One region of the Methylomonas sp. MS20 genome, then DNA from elsewhere that is predicted to be linked to it. Evidence: riboswitches for the same ligand, from Rfam matches in the RefSeq annotation. Region 1 holds a riboswitch; each other region holds the start of a gene.
The links. Region 1 has a riboswitch for cyclic di-GMP ahead of ACQE3D_RS06670 (VPLPA-CTERM sorting domain-containing protein). Riboswitches for the same ligand answer to the same signal wherever they lie in the genome.
Positions count from the first base shown of each region.

Region 2: it holds a riboswitch for cyclic di-GMP, as region 1 does, so the genes downstream of both, ACQE3D_RS09215 (hypothetical protein) here and ACQE3D_RS06670 (VPLPA-CTERM sorting domain-containing protein) in region 1, are expected to answer to the same signal.
Region 3: it holds a riboswitch for cyclic di-GMP, as region 1 does, so the genes downstream of both, ACQE3D_RS02680 (Calx-beta domain-containing protein) here and ACQE3D_RS06670 (VPLPA-CTERM sorting domain-containing protein) in region 1, are expected to answer to the same signal.

Region 1 is NZ_CP189962.1:1,514,750-1,520,095, forward strand. It holds gene ACQE3D_RS06645 (hypothetical protein) at 1-39, opposite strand, end outside; gene ACQE3D_RS06650 (ArsR/SmtB family transcription factor) at 264-602, shown strand; gene ACQE3D_RS06655 (arsenate reductase ArsC) at 629-1,108, shown strand; gene ACQE3D_RS06660 (ArsI/CadI family heavy metal resistance metalloenzyme) at 1,134-1,577, shown strand; gene arsB (ACR3 family arsenite efflux transporter) at 1,602-2,660, shown strand; cyclic di-GMP riboswitch class I at 3,558-3,681, shown strand; gene ACQE3D_RS06670 (VPLPA-CTERM sorting domain-containing protein) at 3,719-4,480, shown strand; gene ACQE3D_RS06675 (hypothetical protein) at 4,545-5,346, shown strand, end outside.
Region 2 is NZ_CP189962.1:2,128,992-2,134,337, forward strand. It holds gene ACQE3D_RS09210 (PAS domain-containing protein) at 1-1,645, opposite strand, end outside; cyclic di-GMP riboswitch class I at 2,789-2,866, shown strand; gene ACQE3D_RS09215 (hypothetical protein) at 3,193-3,765, shown strand; gene ACQE3D_RS09220 (TetR/AcrR family transcriptional regulator) at 4,319-4,993, opposite strand; gene ACQE3D_RS09225 (MlaA family lipoprotein) at 5,308-5,346, shown strand, end outside.
Region 3 is NZ_CP189962.1:607,267-612,612, reverse strand. It holds gene phoU (phosphate signaling complex protein PhoU) at 1-393, opposite strand, end outside; gene ACQE3D_RS02685 (SIR2 family protein) at 842-1,699, opposite strand; cyclic di-GMP riboswitch class I at 2,333-2,407, shown strand; gene ACQE3D_RS02680 (Calx-beta domain-containing protein) at 2,648-3,160, shown strand; gene ACQE3D_RS02675 (Calx-beta domain-containing protein) at 3,151-4,551, shown strand; gene ACQE3D_RS02670 (calcium-binding protein) at 4,564-5,040, shown strand; gene ACQE3D_RS02665 (calcium-binding protein) at 5,068-5,346, shown strand, end outside.

The DNA of each region.
Region 1 (5,346 bases):
GGTTTGGTAGGCTTGTTGCAGCGTGCGGGTTTCGCTCATCGTGACCGTGGCATTGCTCGAATATTCAAGGGACAGCGCATTATAAAAATTTCCATAGACTCGCCACAAAATAAATGACCGTGAACGACGGCGCGGATTTGCCGTCGTTTGGCGGAGTCGTGCTTAAGGATTGCAAGTATCCGATTCGAGCCACTGCTCAGTGCCGACTTGCCAAACCCGAAAAAATATTTAGACTATACAATAATTATTGAATAGTTAAACCGATGGATAAGGAATCAGCCGCTAAATTGTTCGAATCTCTGGCTTCCGGTGTGCGTTTGGACGTGTTCCGGTTGCTGGTCAAACACGCGCCGCAGGGCTTAGTTGCCGGCGAAATCGCCGCGGAACTGGGTTTGCCGCCGACCAATCTATCGTTTCATTTAAAAGCCCTGACCCATGCCGGGCTGGTTGACGCCACCCAGGAAGGCCGCTTTCAACGCTATCGGGCTGATTTGAACCTGATCCGCGAGTTGATCGGCTATCTGACCGAGGAGTGTTGCGCCGGCAGCCCGACGGCCTGCTTCGGACCGGAGCAAATGGCGTGCGGCGACGGCGAGTCTTGAATCAAACCCATAACATGGTCATCCGTATGAACGTTTTATTTCTGTGTACAGGCAACTCCTGCCGCTCGCTGATGGGCGAAGCGATCTTCAATCACTTGGCGCCCAAGGGCTGGCACGCGATCAGCGCCGGCAGCCGGCCGATCGGCCGGCTGAACGACGGCGCGATGGCGATACTCGAAGAAAAAGGGATATCCACGGCCGGTTATTTCAGCAAATCCTGGAACGATTTGCCGGTGACCCCGGATATCGTGATCAGCGTCTGCGCCAATGCCGCCAACGAAACTTGTCCTGCTTATCTCGGCCCGGCCTTGCGTAGCCATTGGGGCGTGGACGATCCGGCGCACGCCGAAGGCAGCCCGGAACAAATCAAAGCCGCTTTCGAAACTGCCTACGGGATCGTGCGTTACCGGATCGAGCGGTTTCTGGACTTGCCGTTGAATGAATTGAAAAACGATCCCGAGCGTTTTAAGGCCGAACTGGATCGCATCGGCGCCTTGTTACCTTAACCCCTCTCGCGGAGAAAACAGCCTTATGAAACGTTTCCATATTCACCTTGCCGTCGACGATCTACAACGGAACATTGCGTTCTACAGTGCGCTGTTCCAAGCCGAACCCAGCGTCGTCCACGACGATTACGCCAAATGGATGCTGGACGATCCGCGCATCAACTTCGCGATCTCCAACCGGAGCCGAGCAGCGGGCGTGGATCATCTCGGCATTCAAGTCGAATCGGAGCAGGCCTTGACCGAAATTCAGCAGGTGCTGCAACAGGCGGCGTTGCCGATCATGGAGCAAAAACAGGCCGCCTGCTGCTACGCCGAATCGGACAAATACTGGACGGTCGATCCGCAAGGCGTCCCCTGGGAAGCTTTTCATTCGTTGAAAAGCATTCCGATATTCGGTAAAGACGCCGATTTGCCGACCGATAGCGCCGCGAGTTGCTGCGGTCCTTCGTCGAATTGCAGCCCTATCTGATCGAACAGTTCGAGGTTTTCCACGATGAATTTGCCAATCTGCCCGCAGCCGCGCTTGTCGTTTTTGGACCGCTTCCTAACCTTGTGGATATTTCTCGCGATGTTGCTGGGTGTGGGCATCGGCTTTGCGTTTCCGGAACAGGTGAATCGCCTGAACGCCCAGGCTTCGGTCGGCACCACCAACGTCCCGATTGCGATCGGTTTGATTTTGATGATGTATCCGCCGCTGGCGAAAGTGCGTTACGAGGAACTCGGCGACGTGTTTCGTAACGGCCGGGTGTTGGCGCTGTCGCTGGTGCAAAACTGGCTGATCGGTCCGCTGTTGATGTTCGGCTTGGCGATCGGATTTTTAGCCGACTATCCGGAATACATGACCGGCTTGATCCTGATTGGCCTGGCCCGTTGCATTGCGATGGTGATCGTCTGGAACGAACTGGCGCGCGGCGATAACGACTACTGCGCCGGGCTAGTGGCCTTTAACAGTGTGTTTCAAGTGCTGTTTTTCGGGGTTTATGCCTGGTTGTTCGTCACCGTGTTGCCGCCGCTGTTCGGTTTGCCGGGCAGTTTGGTGGCGGTGACGGTCGCCGATATTGCCCAAAGCGTGTTTATTTATCTGGGGATTCCGTTCATCGCCGGTTTCGCGACGCGTTGGCTGTTGGTCAGAGCCAAGGGCAAGGATTGGTACCAGCAGCGTTTCGTACCCAAAATCAGCCCGCTGACGCTGATCGCGTTACTGTTTACGATCGTGACGATGTTCTCGTTGAAGGGCGAATTGATCGTGCAATTGCCGCTCGACGTGTTGCGCATCGCGTTACCGCTGCTGATTTATTTCGTCGCGATGTTTCTGGTCAGTTTCGCGATGGGCAAACTAATCGGCGCCGACTACGGCCAAACCACGACCTTGGCCTTTACCGCCGCCAGCAACAACTTCGAATTGGCGATCGCGGTGGCGGTGGCGGTGTTCGGCATCGACAGCGGCGCGGCTTTCGCGGCGGTGATTGGGCCGCTGATCGAAGTGCCGGTCATGGTCGGCTTGGTGAACGTCGCGTTCGCGATTCAACAGCGCTGGTTTGTCGGGCGCTAGTCCCGGCAGGTTTCGGCGTTCTCGCCAGCACCGGCTTTTTCGAACGATCGATCCCCCTGTAACCTCGGTTTCGGTCAATTTCTCGCAATTCGGCGTCAGCCGCCGCATGCCCTCTACATCCGGCCCTATTTCTCACTGGTGTTTCTCGGGCTGAGCCGGTCTAAGTCCGGACCGGCGTGCCCTTCGACAGGGCGAACGGTATTTAAGAGCCGGGTTAATAGGTCCCGCTCCGGCGGGGAAGCACAAACACGCCATTCCCAATGCCACGGGCATCCTGACTTTGCAAGCTATAGTTTTCCCGTTTGGGAAACTCCGGTAGGCGGCGTTTTAGCGGCGACCGCGTGTTTAGCCGCGAATCGCCGATAACTGCGGTTAGCGCGTTTGCAACGCCGGGCAAAGTCAGTCCATCAGTGCTTGGTCCCCGCGACAGCGTCTAACGATTAGCACAGTTGCCCTCTCGCCGATATTCGTTTCCGGCCAATGTTAAGTCCTGCAATCGTTGGGCGGGCGGCCGATGCCGCACGCCAAATTCGACAGTCCATGTCGGATGCGCCCAATTTAGCCTGTTAGGTACGCGGTCCGTGGCGGCAACGATTCGCCCTTGAAAAACAACGTGCTGCGGCATTCGGCGATGTTTCGGCGTATCACGCATGTAATACATTTCACGATTCTTTAACAGAGCTGTAACGGAAACTTATTGATTTGTTTGGAATAATTCGCCGCAACTGAGATGGCAGGGAGCCGCGGGATCTTGGTTGACGCGGAATTACAGGGAACAGGGAAGACCAGCGAAGGGAGCGGCAAGAGGAAGAAGGTAGGGAGTAGGTTGCAATACGGACACATGGTAGCGGGGATAGCGACACCACTCGACGTGTTAGAAGTTTAGTGAGCAGGTAAGCGTGTAAAAGCCAAACTCGCCGCGAGGCGGGGACGGAAAGTTTCAGGTCTTGGCTTGGGTCGGTCGCCGGGGATGGCGGCGGGCGGTAGGAAGCCGACAAGCCAAGACGGCTGGGCTGTCACCTTATGTATTTTTAAATCTTAAACATAAGGAAACCATTATGAAATCTTTAAACAAAGCCTTGTTGGCGGCGGCGATGTTCGCTGCCACCGGCGCGGCGAATGCGGCGATCAACAATACTAGCGCCGCCACAGCCGAGGCCTATTTGTCGGTTTACGACAAAAGCCAAACCTTGACGTTCACGCTGGATTTGGGGTTGTTGATGAGCGATCTGATCGCCAACGTCAACAACGACAGTTATACGCTGAGCTACGATTTGAGCCTCAATGACAACTGGAATACCTTCGCCAGCGGCATGGATGCCTCTCAGACCAAGTTCGCGATTGCCGTCGGTTACGGTTCCAAGCAGTTGATCACCGGCATGACCGAGATCGCTAAATACAACAGCTTGCAACAATCCACAGTCCCTGGTACTGCGATCAAAAACCATGCAAACCAGATCACTACCGGTCAAGTCAAAGCTACCCCTGGTGCTTCCGCCAGCGACTATGCCGCGAATCTGAGTTCACTGGTGTCTGACGCAGACACCCCGAATACCGGACAACACAATGACTTCAACAGCATCTTCGGTACGGTCAGCTTGGCCCAAGCCAATATCGCCTACGGTACCTCCGGCGACTTCTGGTACTACAACGGCACTCAAGCCCATACCCTGGCCGCCGGTAAATGGACCCTGGCCGGCAATCTGCTGAGCTTCGGTCCGGCCCCGGCCAACGTGCCGCTGCCGGCCGCGGTTTGGATGTTCGGCGCCGGCCTGATGGGCATGTTGCGCGCGACTCGCCGCAAATACGCCGCCGCATAAGCGGTATTCGGAGCGGCGTTGGCGCCGCTCCGGTTTTCACGATTGATAACTCGAGGAACTACCCATGAAAAACTTAGTATTAGGCACCGCGATCAGCGCTCTGTTGGCCGCATCAGGTGTGCAAGCCGCGACCGTCAACGATCCGATTCCGGTCGACGGCAACAACCTGCCCATCATTGATGCCAGTCAAACCAACGTGTTGTATCTGTCCGGCGCCTCCGCGGCGGTCAACTTCATCGAAAAACTGATCACCGATTCATCGGTACCGGCCGCCGATAAAGTCTGCGACACCACTAAAAAAGTCTGGAAATACAAAGATAGCCTGACCGGTTCCGACCAAAACGCTTATTTGTGCACTCGCGCTACTACCAACAGCAATGTGCCGACCAACAAGCCTTACATCTTGGTCTACAAACGTAGCGCCGGCGGTTCCGCGTTCGGCGTCAGCCCTATCATCGCCGAAGCCAACGGCGACACCGCCGCCGCCACGATCGAGTATTTGAAAATCAGCTCGGCTTGCACCTCCAATACCTTGCCGGTCGCCGGTTCGACGCTGGGTTTGATCACCTGCCCTTACGACTTGGCCGACGCCAGCAAATACAGCACCCACATCTCCGACTTCGGCATTTCCGACGTCGACCCGGGGCAATTTATCGGTAACAACGCTCCGGTCGGTTATTCGGATGTAACATCCGACGATGTCGCTAAAATGACCGTGAAAAGCGCTTCGGCGGTGACCTTCGGCGTGCCCGTCACCAAAAAACTGTATTTTGCATTGCAAGCCGCCCAAATCGCCAACGGTTCCTTGGCGGGCTGCGCGGTTGGTGCCGAAACCGAGGCCTGCATGCCTAGCCTGAGCTCGGCTC
Region 2 (5,346 bases), 610 kb from region 1:
CTTTGTCGATATACGCCTTGTCCTCCGGATGAATGGTTCGTATCCAAGCGTCGTAGTCGCCACTGAAGCCGCCCCGTTGAATACCGTAGAGTTGGTACATCGAATCATCCCACACCAACTCGTTCTTAACGATATCCCAGTCCCATATGCCGATGTTGGCGACGCGTGTGGCCAGTTGCAACCGCTCGGACGAAAGACTCAAAGCTTCGTTGGCCAGCTTACGCTCGGTGATGTCTATGGCTACGCCATCCCACACCGTTAGATCATTGACCAATCTGGGCCGGGAATTTATCTGAAACCAACGGTTTGTTCCATTAGCATGCAAAAACGGCAGTTCGATTGAGAAATCGCTTAATCTCCTGGCGCTGTCTGCTTCAGCTTCCTCAAGCAAAACCTTATATTGCGGGTCTAATTGAGTTAATAGCAATGCGGAATGCTTCAGGACTTGTTCCGCTTTTAATCCATGCGCCTTTTCAACGCCGGCGCTGATAAATTTAAACTCACGCTCGCCATCCGTGGAGATTGTATATTGGAAAATATAGCCATTGGGTAAGTTGTTACCAATGGAACGCAGTTGCTCTTCATTGGATTTAACGATTTGCAAAAGGTGAAAAGTCGAAACTTTCTCATTTTTTAACTTAATGTTCAGTATTTTTATTCTAACAGTCGTTACCAGCAATGCCAGCACAATGACGCCGAATACAATAATTTGCCAAGAATACTGCTTCAAAAAATCCAGCAGGGTGATTCGATCGACGCGATCGTACGGAGGGGCGTGTATTGCATGTAAAAGTTCGTACACCGGGGAATAATTGGCAGGCAGATCAAAGCCGCCAATAGTTAGCTTATCGATTAACTCCCGGTTGTTGTTCATGGAGAGCAGCGTGCTCACCAAGTCGCGTTTTAACTGTGGGTCGATATTGCTGACGGACACTAGCGGCCACTCCGGGTACAATATCGTCGAATGTCGATAAGGGTAGCCGGGAGAATTCATGGCATGAATGATTTTAACGCGATTGAGATCGACTTTATTCTCCTCGGCCATATGCTCCAAAATACCGGAGCGGATAAACCCAACCTCCGCTCTGCCGGCGAGCACTTCTTCAACGACTTTATCCTGCGGCATGCCGGTAAAAACGATATCTTTCGGATTAGGTAAATCTAAGCCCTCAGCCTTAAACAAGTATAGCTGCGCCTGGTAACCCCCCAGCGAATCTTCAAAAACGGCTGCTATTTTGCGGTTTTTAATGTCGGCTAAAGAGTTAATATCCGTATGATCCTGAGTCGTGAATATGATGCCGCCAAAACTACTTAAACTGTAATTAGCTTCGCGATTAATTAAAGTTGCCAGCGGCTGAGTTAAGTTGAATTTATGCGAAAGCAGTACATAATGCGAAGGGTTGGTCAACACAAACTCAAAACGGTTTTCTTCTATCGCCCGTACAAGTCCCGGATAATCGAGTACTTTTACCTCAAAATGATAACGTGGAAGCGATTTTGTCAAATATTCGGCCAAGTTATTCCATCTCGCCTGTTCCTGTGGGATGGGCCGAGGGGATAACATCCCGATGGTTACAAGCTCTTCTGCCGAAATAGCGGTGCAAAAAAGCAGTATGCAAAAAAATGAAATGACTTTTGCCGACATATTCTGTTTATAGGTATACGAGAGCTCAAGGAAATTGAATATGTTTATAAGCGTCTAGTAAAAATTTAACCGGAATTCGTGCTCCCAGTCGTCTAAACGCCACCGATTGCGCATAAGCGCTTTTTATCGGTCGTCCGGGCCATGAGCTCATTATTTTGCGCGGTCTACTGTCGAATTTTCCTCAAAAACCCCGGCATTTCCGTTCACCGTCGCATGTTCTAGCTATTTGGCCGCTAATCGGCAACCGCAGATCGGCAGGGAAGGCGAGTGCTTTGATCGCGTCGCGTTCGTCGCGCTTATCCGCCCATCGACCACCGCTTCGATGTTGATGATGTCCAGGCATTGCCCCACCAAGGCCAACGAAGCCTACGAGGTGAATTCCGTTTTTAAAGCCGTCGGTTTGAAGCGGGCCATGATCAGTTCGGTTGAAGGAATGAATGGTAATTGTCCTATATATATCGTTCTGATGACTCATAAGCCTCGGTCAATTTGAACAAACGCCCTGACTGCCATGGCGGAGTATTGGCCTCCGCGATAAAAAAACCTGATCATCATAGTCTTTGCAGATCGAATAGGTGGTTAAATCGATGCCAACACTCGGCTAGATGGCGCGGCGAATCTTTGGGCTTGGATCGCCAGAAGCCACACCGTCAGAGGCCGTTTGGTACCTTCAAACAGCGTCCCCGTTGGTCAGTGGCGCTGGGTGATGACAGGCCGTACATTGACAAAGTTTGCGGGTCTTGACCACGTTAAAACGATAACCACCATAACTTGGGTATTGAAAACCGGCGGTCATCGTGCCTGAAATAGGGTTTCGGCGTACTGGGCATCGGTAGTTTACAGCTTCAGAACATCCATCAAATCGAAGCCTTTTTGAAATTGGATCGGGTTCTTCTTAATCTCAGCATCCTGCAGTCGGACTAATACTTTCATCGGACTTATCGGAGGCTTCTAAGTTGTTGAGGCTCATCGATAATCAGCTTGGACTATGGCATATGCCGCAACAATTAATTAGAACTGTGTCAAATCCCGTAGAGCCGACGGTCGAATGAATTAACAGGGGTTTTTGGTTTTTAATAAGTATATGAAATTTATAGTGATTGTTCTTTGGTCTTTTTATTGCTTTCCAGTAAGTGCTCTATTTTGAGCGCTAGCCAAACCTGTCGCGAGGCAGGGCCGGAAAGCCACGGGTCTTGTAGGCAAGATAGCCGGGTTGCTGTGTCACGGGTAGGGATGCCGGGAAAGACTGCTTTTGCCTCGAAGAGGGTTAAAGCAAGTGACGCACACACAGTTGAGAAGTTTATCCATTCAACCCTTCTTTTTTGAAACAAGGTAATTAAATGAATTTGGAAATTAACGCAATACGCAAAACTAAACTCGCGGGATTGGCTATGATGTTGGCCGCCGCGACTCTGGCCCCGCAAACCGCTAGCGCGGCCCTAGTCTCAGGAACAGCGACCATCTCGCTAAACGGTGTTTGGAACTCGGCGTTTCTCGCTTCAGGATGGGCTCCGACGACTTTTTTCGATTCGTCCTTTAATAACACGATGATAAGCGGCTCTCTCGCCGGCGGAACCGCGATTAGCGGCTTTACCGGTGCTTTCGAGGCACCGATTAACACCAATACGACGACGATCGTCATCGGTGGTTTCGGTACCGCCGGCACCATTCAGGCGACGACGATGGATACCAGCAATTCCTCGGTCGGGGTTATCGGCCTTAGCGGCGCCTTCCGGTTTACCGCTCCTTCGCTGTCAACCTATCTGTCGTCCGAGGATTGGACGTTGCAAAAAATCGGCGGTACATGGAACCTAGTGGACCACTCACCCGGCTTTCCGGACAACACCTTATTCCAACTGGTAAACGTTGTCGATAATCTGGCGACGACCGGCATGCTTGACGGCGACCTGCAGTTTTTGCCTGATCCGGCCCATCAAGCGGGTGGCTTTTCCTACTCGGGCTTTTTGGGTGCTACCGGAGCAAAACTCAGCACGACTATAGGTCATCTGAGCATCGCGCCGGTCGCGGCGGTACCTCTGCCAGCCGCGGCATGGTTGTTTGGCACCGCTTTGTTGAGTTTGTTCGGTATCAACCGCCGCAAAAACAGCATCAGCGCCTAAGTCGTTCATGGAATACGGCGTGGATTTAGCGCTAGATTGCCGCACGATGAGGCTTGCGGTATTCAAGATTAGAATTATTCCAATCGTTCTTGAAAATCATACATTGACCACTGTTGTAGTAGCGGCGTAAACGTTGCGAGAGCACGTCCATGCTTCCCCCTGAGCAGGATTTGGGCCAGGGGGTTGTTTTTTAGCGCTATCCTCCGTTTAAACCTTTTCGAAGATTTCTGATTTGATGGGCCCCTGCTTCAACTAAATGCCACAACCCTGTCAAATCAAACCAACTTAACCCAAATTTTAAGGGTCTCGCGCGGTGTTAGCGGAGAGGCTTTCCACGGCGCCCGACGCAAGATCGTGCCGCCATTGCCAAGGCGTTTATATCCAAAAGGACGTATATCGCCAAAATGGTCTACAACCAGACGACTCGGGTAATGCTGGACGGCCCGACGGATAGTGCCTCCAGGCGAATTTATGGTTGGGAGCGTAAGAATGTTTAGCGCCCGCGTGATACACCCACCAACAAGCGGCCGTGCCAATTGCCAAGACCCTATGCTTAGTTATTTTGGTCGCGCTCCGGGCCGTACGCTCTCATGAAAACGTCGACGGCGCGCTCGACGACATCATGAATCAGGTCAGGCGGCAGTTCATTCAAGATGTTCATCAACCACTGTTCAGACACTTCCGACTCCAACAGTCCGCGAAAGTGGGCCGCAACCACGCGGGGCTCGGCGGGACGCAACCGACCGGCCTTGATGGCTGCGGCAAAATAGTCTTCCAAATATTTCATGCCTACACCTGGGCCGCGCTCGAAAAACAGTCGGCCGACATCCCCACTGCCGGACGCGGCGATAATCATGCGCCTCACCGCCAGTTTTTCCGGCGTGAAGAACGTACTCAGCACGCGCTCTCCAACCAGTTTTAAAGTGGAGGCAACGTTCTCCGATGGTTGAAGCAGCGCAACCGTTAAGCGCAATTCATCGTTGTAAAGATACGCCGATTCGCCTTCGTAAATTTTCTGAAACATTCCCTTGTGGTGGTCTGCGGAAGACTCCACCAATTCCAGGAATAGCTCGTTCTTGGAGCTGAAGTAGCCGTAAACAGTCGCTTTCGATACGCAGGCCAACGTTGCGATATCCGACATCGTCGCGCCTTCGAAACCTAATTTCTCAAATGCAATCTTTGCCGCCTCCAAGATAGTCTGGCGACGTTCAGGGCTTTTTTTTCTCAACGGGGGGACTCCTTAACTAAACCAATGAGTTCATTTTTGCTTGACAAAAGGAATCTGTCAAATTTAATATTAACCATACCGTTCAGTTTAGTTATTGCGCGACATGACACTCCTATGCTGAAGCGAAAGATGTGAAAACTGATTTCAATGAATCCTAGAGCTTCGTATCGAGCCGCGAAACAACCAGGCTCGAATACCTGAGTTGTCGCCTCGCACCCCCGAAATCGCGCTGATTGTGTTTTAGAGGGAAGACTTTTAAGTCGCTCTTGCTTTTTACTCAACCTGTCCCATGAGGATTAATCGCTATGCACTGTATGAGAACTGAAACATTTTGCGCAGTCGGCGCGCTGGCT
Region 3 (5,346 bases), 910 kb from region 1:
TAGCTTGGGATTCGGGTCGCTGGTATCCGGATCGTATAGCACCGTGATCAATCGGGTGAAGTCCGCAAGCTCCTCGCCGATTTTCGCCAGCTCGACAACGATTTTCGAACTGGAAATTGCCGTGCGCAGATCGTTAGCCACCGGGCAGCGTCTGGCGATCAGCGCCAAGACCTCGTTGTCGATTCGAGTTTCGCAATGTTTGACCTTGCTGGCACGCGCCAGTACCTTCTCCGCCAAATCCATATCGCCGGCGTCCAGTGCCCGCATCGCCTGTTCCAACTGCCGCATCAGCAGTTCGGTCATCGTCAGCAACAAGCTGTGTAACTGCTGCAATTCATCGTCGAATGCCCGCACAGTGTGCGCGCCAGTCGCGCTCTCGCTCAAAGTCGTCATCGTTCGCCACTCGTAAAACGGCCCAAAGCCGGAAATGCCTGACTGTAAGCCCAACAAGTTACAGGAATGTGACAGGACCGCTATCCGGAACGACAATCCCCGTAAGCCGAGGCGGACAGCCAAACCAATAACATCGTAAAAGGTTAATGAGGCAGCCGGTTTGTGCCGGCGCGGATGGAACGACGCGACATTGCCCGTGTTTAGCGCGAGCGGTCCTTCCGTCCGCCAGACCGAGCCAATAACTCATCGCGCCGACGATTCGACCAGAGCCCGATCGACAAGACAAACTACGTTACGCTTGCGGTGTTAGAAACTTGGATTTTGGCCAAACGACGGGAGTTATCGGGGTTTGCCGCTGGCGAACCACTATTGCCACGGTTCGTTCGGCCAGAAAGCGCAAACCCAATCCGCGCCTGACGACCGAACCGGGTTTGCTTACGGCCAAGGATTACGCCGCGGCGACCGCGCTGCCTTGCACGGCCTGCAAGAACTCTTGCACATCGGCGTCGATCAATTCAAAGCCCAGACGTTCGCTAAAGCGTATTTCCTTGGGGGTCGGATTCTTGCGCATAAACCAACCTTTCGGCTCGGCGGCGGAATAGACGATGTCGCTCATCACCATGCGCTCGGAGTCGCGGTTCAGCGGCAAGCCGATCAGCAGATATTTCTTGCCTTTGCGGTAATCCTTCAAGAAATCCGGAATCGCGAAGCCGCCCATTAGCTCCGTGATGTAATCGACATAGTCGGCATCGGAAACGACATAGTTAGCTTCGGGGCGTGGCGTGCCCATCGGCTTAAACAGTACCGGCAACTTCTTGTCGACTTGTTCTTGCGGGATTTCGAAATAGCTGGAGCCGTCGTAATGGTAAATTCTAAACCGGAACGCGGTAGCGGTAATCCGAGCGACACCGACGACCAAGGTATGCTCTTCGTCGGAATAGCTATCCTGCAACTGGGTGTCTCGGTTGATATCGATGACGTATTTGGGCCGCCATTCGGCCAGCCAATCGTGCAGCGCCGCCCGAGTGTATTGGGCATCGCCGTAAGTTTTGTCCAGAAACTGGGTCAGAAACGAGCGGCCGCGCTTCAGTTCCTGGTTCATCGCGGCGCGCGGAAATTCGTACATCAATTTCGGCGCCATCGGTTTGCCACCGTTCATCGCCAGAATCAAGCTATCGCTATCGGCCGGCATGGGCTCGCGAGTCAGTTTGTTCTGGGCGTCGAACACCACGCCAGGTCCCAGATAAGGTATGACTTGATTGTCGTACAAGCCGCTCAAGATTTCGGAAAAAACACTGTTCGACATATTGCGCCCCATGTAAAAGAAGGTGAAGGATACCGGGGTAAAGCAAATTTCAATCCAATTTTACCGGCGCCTCGCCAGCCCATGTACGGCAAGGCATCCGGAATTCGGCTGCCGGCAGCCGGCTGGCAACAACCGTATAAAATTCAGTGGTTTTGTCGGCTCTGCTACAAACGCGGTTCTGCTATCAAACCCAAGCTAATTGCTGGAAGTTCGGAACGCAACCCTCGGAAACGCAAAGCCGAGGCGTTGAGGAGAACCGCAGTGGAACACATTCCTGGATAGATAGCTTGAATTGGACCCAGAAACCGAAAGACGCAACGGCGTATCGTGTTAGACACCTTAGCATGGCTTCTAACACCTTTTAATTGCCATGGGTCAACGGCATTTTGAGAGACTGGGATTAGCCTTAGTGCCGATATAAAATCCGAATGCCCATGGACAACAACGCGCCAGTGCCAAACACAAGCAAAAAGGGCTTATCGGCAAACTACTTGAAGAATCGGCTCCAGAAAAACCAGGAAACCGCTAGCAGTCAAGTTAATGAAATCATTGCCATCGCAAGAAAAAACAGCTCGAAAATCTAGCGCCGACTCGTGGTTGACAAAAGCGCGTCGCTGTCCTTAACATCACCCCATTCAGATTAGCTAAACCTATTGGAAAATAGGGGCGGAAAGTCGCGGATCCAGATCGGACAGCCGGACTGCCTGAGGGCAAGTTAACAAGATACCAGTTGCGGGCGCTTTCCGAGTCTAGGCCATATATTGCCTCATCTCATCTATCCCCACTCATTACCCGGTTAACCAACACGACTCGCCGATTTTATCGGTGGCGAGAACGGTTTTTTGCGCGCACTTTTCCTTGAGCCAGCGTCAATCGCCATTTCGTCGCCAAATCGTCGGGTTAATTTCGCGTGAAAATTAAAAATAACAATCTTCTAGGAGAAGCGCCGTGGCGATTAGTATGATTTCGGTTGATGATCTGTTTGTAGACGAAACCAATGGCAATGCGGTATTTACCGTGAGACTCGATGTCGCAAACGCGACAACGGTTACGGTGAATTACTCAACGTCAAACGGTACCGCGACCAGCGGGAGTGATTTTACCGGCGTAAACGGGACACTGAGCTTTTTGGCCGGCGAGTTGACTAAAACGGTTAGCGTGCCGATCATCAACGACACGGCGCTGGAATCGCTGCAAAACTTCTTCCTACGGCTGACCGCGCCCAGCGCCAACGCCACCGTCGCCGACGAATGGGGCATGGCCAGCATCGTCGATAACGACGCCGCCTCCGGCACGCCGGTGGTCGGCATCAACGACTTCATCGTCGATGAGGCCACCAAGGAGGCGGTGTTCGTGATTACCCTGGACCGGCCATCCACCAGCGTGGTGACCATGAACTACGCCACTCAAAACGGCAGCGCCAGCGCCGGCTCCGACCCGGCAGGGAAGCCGTGTTCGTGATTACCCTGGACCGGCCGTCCACCAGCGTGGTGACCATGAACTACGCCACCCAAAACGGCAGCGCCAGCGCCGGCTCCGACTACGTGGCCGCCAGCGGCAGCCTGGTGTTCGCACCCGGCGAAACCGCCAAGACCGTCAAGGTCACCCTGATCAACGACACGGCGGCGGAAAGCTCGGAAGCCTTCAATCTGGTGCTGTCCAGCCTAAGCAACGCCACCACCCTGGACGGCACCGGCACCGCGATCATCTTCGAAAACGACGCGGCGGCGGTGACCAACTCGAATATTTACGTGGACGATCTGGTGGTGGACGAATCGCAAGCCTACGCCGACTTCATTGTCCGGCTGGACAAACCCAACACCGGCACGGTGAAAGTGAATTACACCACCGTCGGCGGCACGGCCGGCAGCGGTAGCGATTTCGATAGCCAGTCCGGCTTTTTGACCTTCGCGGCCGGTGAAACCGAAAAGACAGTGCGGGTCAAACTGACCAACGACGTCAGCCCCGAATCCCTGCAAAACTTCTTCCAGGACCTGTACTCGCCCAGCGCCAACGCCACCATCGCCGACGAACGCGCGATCGCCGACATCATCGACAACGACGCCGCCTCCGGCACGCCCATTGCTCGTATTACCGACGCGGTAGTCGACGAAAGCGCGCAAACCGTCAGCGTGACCGTGATTTTAGATAAACCGTCCACCGGCAACGTGACGCTGAATGTCGGCTCGCAAAACGTGATAGCGACGGACGGCGGCGATTTCCGGAGCTTCCCGTTCGGGAAAGTGGCATTCTTGCCAGGCGAAGTTGCCAAAACAGTCGTGTTCGGCATTTTGAACGACACGGCGGCGGAAGGCTTCGAGTCCTTCGATGTCGTGTTGTCCAGCCCGATCGGCGCCACCATTGGCGATGCCATTTCGCATGTCGTGATCGCCAACAGCGATGCCGCTCCGGCGGCGTTGCCATCAATCACAATCGCCGAAGCGGTGGCGTTGGAAACCAAGGGTACGGTCGACTTTCTGGTCTCCTTATCGGCGCCCAGCGCGTCCCAGGTTAAAGTGAATTATTCGACCGCCAGCAGCACGGCCACCAGTGGCGGCGATTTTTCAAACGCCAGTGGCACGTTGGTGTTCGCGCCCGGCGAAATCACCAAATCGGTGCGAATCACGTTAGCCGACGACATCGTCGCGGAAACCACGCTCGAAAACTTTACGCTAACTCTCAACGGCGCGGTCAATGCCACGATTGCCACGCCTTTAGCGACCGCTACCATTATCGATAACGAGAGCCCCGCGCCGGTCGCGCCAGTTGTAATCAACGGTACCAGCGGGCATGACGTCTCGAAAGGGACGGAATTCGCCGATTCGCTGAGCGGCAATAACGGCGACGATTGATTCGACGGCGGCTTGGGTAACGACAGTTACGCCGGCGGCGCCGGTAACGACACCTATATCATCGAACAAAGCGGCGACAGTTATAGCGAATCCGGCGGTAACGGCACCGACACCGTCATCAGTTATTTGTCGTCGCATACCTTGGGCGCGAACGTGGAAATTTTAAGGCTAGCCGGCAATGCCGTGACCGGCATCGGCAACGCGCTAAACAATACGATTACCGGCAATGCCGGTGCCAATACTATCCTGGGCGACGTCGGCGACGACATCATGGACGGCGGAGCCGGCGCCGGCATCGATACGCTGAGCAATTTCGAGAATCTGACCGGTAGCAATCTTAACGACACGCTGACAGGCAACGCCGGAAATAACGTGATAATCGGCGGCTTGGGCAACGACGTGATGGACGGCGGTGCCGGCACCGATACCGCGTCTTACGGCGGATCGTCCGCAGGGGTGACCGTCAATCTGGGTCTGACAACCGCTTAGAACACGATAGGCGCCGGCACCGACACCTTGAGCAATTTCGAGAATCTGACCGGTAGTAGCCTGAACGACACGCTGACCGGTAACAGCGGCAACAACGTGATGATTGGCAGCCTCGGCGACGACGTGATGGACGGCGGCGCGGGTACCGATACGGCGTCCTATGCCGGAAATTCGACGGCGGTCACTGTCAATCTCGGCTTGACGGTAGCACAAAACACCGTCGGCGCCGGCACCGATACGCTGAGCAATTTCGAGAATCTGACCGGTAGTAGCCTCAACGACACCTTGACCGGCAATGGCGGCGGC